2 regions of the Enterobacter cloacae complex sp. 385G4 genome follow, and region 1 is predicted to be linked to the other one. Evidence: predicted binding sites of a transcription regulator. Region 1 holds the regulator's gene; the other holds the start of a gene.
What was found. The regulator PhoB, encoded in region 1, activates phosphate uptake and scavenging genes when phosphate is short. The targets are predictions, from matches to a motif close to CTGTCATAAAACTGNCNNAT.
Positions count from the first base shown of each region.

Region 2: a site for PhoB is predicted at 1,412-1,431, ahead of phnC (phosphonate ABC transporter ATP-binding protein). Genes of this name have one in related genera too.

Region 1 is NZ_JBXWDD010000006.1:93,089-96,201, forward strand. Features, by position in the region: gene sbcC (exonuclease subunit SbcC) at 1-142, opposite strand, end outside; gene sbcD (exonuclease subunit SbcD) at 139-1,344, opposite strand; gene phoB (phosphate response regulator transcription factor PhoB) at 1,532-2,221, shown strand; gene phoR (phosphate regulon sensor histidine kinase PhoR) at 2,243-3,113, shown strand, end outside.
Region 2 is NZ_JBXWDD010000009.1:7,763-10,875, forward strand. Features, by position in the region: gene AC2FAJ_RS19135 (zinc ribbon domain-containing protein YjdM) at 529-864, shown strand; gene yjdN (VOC family metalloprotein YjdN) at 945-1,382, shown strand; gene phnC (phosphonate ABC transporter ATP-binding protein) at 1,519-2,307, shown strand; gene phnD (phosphonate ABC transporter substrate-binding protein) at 2,331-3,113, shown strand, end outside.

The DNA.
Region 1 (3,113 bases):
CGAGCAGGGTGGTTTTACCCGCGCCGGTTGCGCCAGTGATGGCAAACAGACCGTTGCTGGCAAAAGGCTCCGCGGTGAAGTCAATTTTCCACTCGCCCTTGAGGGAGTTGAGATTTTTCAGGCGCAGGCTCAGAATTTTCATGCGTTTTCTTCCTCGTCATTGAGGGCGTGCAGAGTATGGCTGAACAGCTCGTTGAGCCTGACGCGCTTCGCATCATCGATCTCTTCCTGCGACAGTCGGCGCTCGAACACCTCTTCTACGCGCAGTTCGCTAAGCGTTTCGCGCTGGGCGCCGAGCAGAATTTTCTCGCGCTGCTCGCGGCTGCGGCGCACCAGCAGCACCTCAACCGGCAACTCTTCGGTCAGCGCCTGAATTTTCCGCTGCATATCGTGCAGGTAGTCATCGGTGGTGATTTCAATATCCAGCCAGACGGGCGGGTTAAGCTCAGCGCCGCGCCACTGCTCAAGCTGGGCGGTGATGGCAGCCAGATCGCCCTTCAGCACCGCCAGCGGCTGGGTGACCGGCACTTCCAGCGTCTCGACGGCGCTGAGTTTGCCCTCATCAAAGCTCACCAGATGCACGGATTTGGCTTTTCCGGTTTCATCGAAGCTGAGCGAAATAGGGGAGCCACAGTAGCGGATATGCTCGCAGCCGCCGATGACCTGGGCGCGGTGAATGTGCCCGAGCGCGATGTAGTCCGCGGGCGGGAAGTTTTGCGCCGGAAAGGCGTCCAGCGTACCGATATAGATCTCGCGGACCGCGTCACTTTTGCTGGCCCCGACGGTGGTGAGGTGCCCGGTGGCAATGATCGGAATGGCCTGTTCACCGCGCAGGGCACAGGCTTCCGCGTGCTGCTGGTGATAGTAGTCGGTGATGGCCTGCAATAAATGCCGCTGCTTTTCCGCGCCCGACAGTCCCGCCTGGCTTTGCACGATGTCGCGCGGACGTAAAAAGGGAATCGGACACAGTACCGCGCCCGGCGACCCGTCGCGCTTTTTCAGGATCTGCGGGGCGTGCCCTGCGCTGGCGACGACGGTGGTATTGAGAAATGCCAGGATGTCGCGGGATTCATAGAGCGTCGCGACGGAATCATGGTTGCCGGCGACAATCACCAGATGACAGCCGGTTTGCTGCAGATTCACCACGAAGCGGTTGTACAGCTCACGCGCATAGCTCGGCGGCGAGCCGGTATCAAAAATATCTCCCGCCACGATAATCGCGTCCACCTCATGCGTCCGGGCCGTTTCCAGCAGCCAGTTCAGGAACGCTTCATGTTCAGCCGCACGGCTTTTGCTGTAAAAATTTTGACCCAGATGCCAGTCCGAGGTGTGAAGTATGCGCATAGGAGATCCGTGGCGAAAAACGATGCGGGCGATTATAAACTGTCAGGGAGAGGAAAATAACCGCTGTAATAAAACAACAGTTTGCCATTTATAGTGGTACTGTTTTTCATAAATCTGTCATAAATCTGACGCATAATGGCGCCGCATTACAAACTTGTAACTTAAATAAGATAAGACAGGGCAAAGTATGGCGAGACGTATTCTGGTCGTAGAAGATGAAGCTCCAATTCGTGAAATGGTGTGCTTCGTGCTCGAACAAAATGGCTTCCAGCCGGTTGAAGCGGAAGATTATGACAGCGCGGTGAACCAGCTGAATGAACCCTGGCCCGATCTGATTCTGCTTGACTGGATGTTGCCCGGCGGCTCCGGACTGCAGTTTATCAAACATCTGAAGCGTGAAGCGCTGACCCGCGACATCCCGGTGGTGATGCTCACGGCGCGCGGAGAGGAAGAGGATCGCGTGCGCGGTCTGGAGACCGGCGCGGACGATTACATTACCAAGCCTTTCTCCCCGAAAGAGCTGGTTGCCCGCATTAAGGCCGTCATGCGCCGTATTTCCCCGATGGCGGTCGAAGAGGTGATCGAGATGCAGGGCCTCAGCCTTGACCCAACGTCACACCGCGTGATGACCGGCGAAAATCCCCTCGACATGGGGCCTACCGAATTTAAACTCCTGCACTTCTTTATGACCCATCCGGAACGCGTTTACAGCCGCGAGCAGTTGCTGAATAACGTCTGGGGAACTAACGTGTATGTCGAAGACCGGACGGTTGACGTACATATCCGCCGCCTGCGAAAAGCGCTGGAACTGAGCGGCCACGATCGTATGGTACAGACGGTCCGCGGTACGGGTTATCGTTTCTCGACCCGTTTCTGAATAATGACAGGAGTGTGACGCGTGCTGGAACGTCTGTCATGGAAAAGGCTCGTCTTTGAACTGATCTTATGCTGTATTCCGGCCCTTCTTCTGGGGGCCTTACTTGGGCATCTGCCGTGGTTTCTGCTGGCGGCGGTCACCGGGCTGTTAGCCTGGCATTTCTGGAACCTGCTGCGTCTCTCCTGGTGGCTGTGGGTGGACCGCAGTATGACCCCGCCGCCGGGAAGCGGCAGCTGGGAGCCGCTGCTGTACGGCCTGCACCAGATGCAGATGCGTAATAAAAAGCGTCGCCGCGAGCTGGGAAGCCTGATCAAACGCTTTCGCAGCGGCGCAGAGTCGCTGCCGGATGCGGTGATCCTGACGACAGAAGAAGGAACTATTTTCTGGTGTAACGGGCTTGCGCAACAGCTGCTGGGCCTGCGCTGGCCGGACGACAATGGTCAGAACATCCTTAACCTTCTGCGTTATCCCGAGTTCACGCTGTATCTGAAAAAGCGTGATTTCACCCGTCCCCACAATCTGAAGCTGAATAACGGTCGCCATCTGGAAATCCGCGTGATGCCCTACAGCGATCGCCAGTGGCTGATGGTGGCGCGCGACGTGACCCAGATGCATCAGCTGGAAGGGGCGCGTCGTAACTTCTTCGCCAACGTCAGCCATGAGCTGCGAACCCCATTGACCGTGCTGCAGGGCTACCTGGAGATGATGCAGGAGCAAACCCTGGAAGGCGCGCCGCGTGAAAAAGCGCTGCATACGATGCGCGAGCAAACGCACCGTATGGAAGGGCTGGTGAAGCAGCTGCTGACGCTGTCAAAGATTGAAGCGGCGCCTTCTCTTGCGCTGAATGACACCATTGATGTGCCAATGATGCTGCGCGTCGTCGAGCGTGAAG
Region 2 (3,113 bases), on a different contig from region 1:
TCAGGCTTATATGATCACGTGTGGAAAACATGTTCACCAAAATATAACTAATTGAAGATAATCAGAAATAAATGGCTATCCCTGCATGGCGTGTAAAGCTCTCCTCAAGGCCTGAAAGCCAAAAGATAAAAAGCCTGGCCCATTTTAAGAAGCTTCAGGATATATCATCATTATTTACCCACCTAAAAAGAGAGGGATAGGCCGCCAACATAAGAAATGCATGGCAGTAAAGTTCGAAGATAAATAACAATGCGTTGCTTCACCTTATCCGAAATGAAGGTGCGTAGCAATTTGCCGCAATAAAATATTCGATATATTTAGCGACTTCTCTTTCCACCGTGTTAATGACGTTAGCATCGCTTAGCTGACTGACAGTAAGTGTCACTCGCAACACATTTTCTGCGTTTTTTAAATTCACAATAGCACCGACAAAAGTGTGGATTTGCGTTATACTTGCCGCCTTTTTCGGCACTCTGCCGTCATTTAGCTGGCACTTTCCAGCGCGTTAACACTTTTGAGGATACCGACATGCAACTCCCACACTGCCCAAAATGCAATTCTGAATACACATACGAAGATAATGGCATGTTCATCTGCCCGGAATGTGCACACGAATGGAATGATGCCGAGCCAGCGCAGGACGCTGATGCGCTGGTCGTCAAAGATGCCAACGGTAATCTGCTGGCGGATGGCGACAGCGTCACCGTGGTGAAAGATCTTAAGGTGAAAGGTAGCTCTTCCATGCTGAAGATCGGCACCAAAGTGAAGAATATCCGTCTGGTGGAAGGCGATCATAATATCGATTGTAAAATTGACGGCTTCGGTCCGATGAAACTGAAATCCGAGTTCGTGAAAAAGAACTGATTTACCCGCCCGGTAGCGCTTCGCTTACCGGGCTTTCGGGAACTACACTTAACGGGCTTTTCTTACGTGAGGTAAAGATTATGCCGTTAAGTCCCTACATCTCTTTTGCCGGCAACTGTGCAGAGGCTACCGCCTTCTATCAGCAGGCCGTCGGCGCAGAACTCCTCTATAAAATCACCTTCGGCGAAATGCCAAAAAGCGATAACAGCGAAGAAGGCTGTCCGTCCGGCATGCAGTTTCCGGATTCGGCTATCGCTCACTCCAACGTTCGCATTGCGGGCAGCGATATCATGATGAGCGACGGGCTGCCGCCGGGCAGCAGCGCACAGTACGCGGGCTTCACGCTGGTGCTCGACACGCAGGATGTGTCAGAAGGCAAGCGCTGGTTCGACAACCTTGCCGATGGCGGGAATATCGACATGGCCTGGCAGGAAACCTTCTGGGCGCACGGCTTCGGTAAGGTCACCGACAAGTACGGCGTGCCGTGGATGATTAACGTCGTTAAGCAGCAGCACTAATTTTCGGGCGGTGGGCGGTCTGCCTCCGCCTGTCATCAAACTCCCCTCAACTCTTCAAACTCCCGCAACCTGCACTTAACCCAAATGTCATATTGATGCGCCAGCATGAGGCCACATTTATCGTGAGGCCCAGCACATGCACACTGTCATCCGCGTCGAGAAACTGAGCAAGACCTTCAATCACAACAAGGCGCTGCATGCCGTTGATCTGAGCGTCCAGCAGGGCGAAATGGTGGCGCTGCTGGGGCCGTCCGGTTCAGGAAAATCCACCCTTCTGCGTCACTTAAGCGGCCTTATTACCTGCGATAAAACGCCGGAAAGCCGCGTCGAGCTGCTGGGTAACACCGTGCAGCATGCGGGCCGTCTGGCGAGCGATATTCGCAAAAGCCGCGCCCGGACGGGCTATATCTTTCAGCAGTTCAACCTGGTGAACCGCCTGACGGTGCTGGAGAACGTGCTGATTGGCGCGCTCGGCAGCACCCCGTTCTGGCGCACCTGCCTGCGCTGGTTCTCCCCATCACAGAAGCAGGAAGCGTTACAGGCGCTGACCCGCGTCGGCATGGCGCACTTCGCCCACCAGCGCGTGTCCACGCTGTCCGGCGGGCAGCAGCAGCGCGTCGCTATCGCCCGCGCCCTGATGCAGAAAGCCAAAATCATTCTGGCCGATGAGCCCATCGCCTCGCTGGATCCGGAGTCGGCCCGCATCGTGTTGGAAACCCTGCGCGACATCAACCAGAACGACGGCATCACCGTGGTGGTGACGCTGCATCAGGTGGATTACGCCCTGCGCTACTGCGAGCGCATCGTCGCCCTGCGTCAGGGACACGTGTTCTTCGATGGCGCCAGCCACCAGTTTGATAACGAACGTTTTGACCATCTCTACCGCAGCGTAAACCGCGTCGAAGAACGCGCGCAGGCTGCTTAACGCCCCGATAACGAGGAATGGAAATGAACTACAAAGCCGTTGCCGCGCTGGCCTTCACCAGCATGTTCAGCATCAGCACCCTGTTAAGTCCGGCGTACGCCGAAGAGCAGGAAAAAGCGTTGAACTTTGGCATCATTTCAACGGAATCACAGCAAAACCTGAAGCCGCAGTGGGAACCGTTCCTGAAAGATATGGAAACCAAACTGGGGATCAAAGTGAACGCCTTCTTCGCCCCGGACTACGCGGGCATCATTCAGGGGATGCGCTTTAACAAAGTGGACATCGCCTGGTACGGCAACCTTTCCGCCATGGAAGCGGTGGACCGCGCCAACGGTCAGGTCTTTGCCCAGACCGTTGCGGCAGATGGTTCTCCAGGATACTGGAGCGTGCTGATCGTCAACAAAGACAGCCCGATCAACAACCTCAACGACATGATCGCCAAACGCAAAGATCTGACCTTTGGCAACGGCGATCCGAACTCCACCTCCGGCTTCCTCGTCCCTGGCTACTACGTCTTCGCGAAAAACAACATCTCCGCCAGCGACTTTAAGCGCACCGTCAACGCCAGCCACGAAACCAACGCGCTGGCCGTGGCGAACAAGCAGGTGGACGTTGCCACCAATAACACCGAAAACCTCGACAAGCTGAAAACCTCCGCGCCGGACAAGCTGAAAGAGCTGAAGGTCATCTGGAAATCCCCGCTGATCCCCGGCGACCCGATCGTCTGGCGCAAAAACCTCTCCGAAAGCACCAAGGACAAGGTCTACGACTTCTTTATGAACTACGGCAAAACGCCGGAAGAGAAA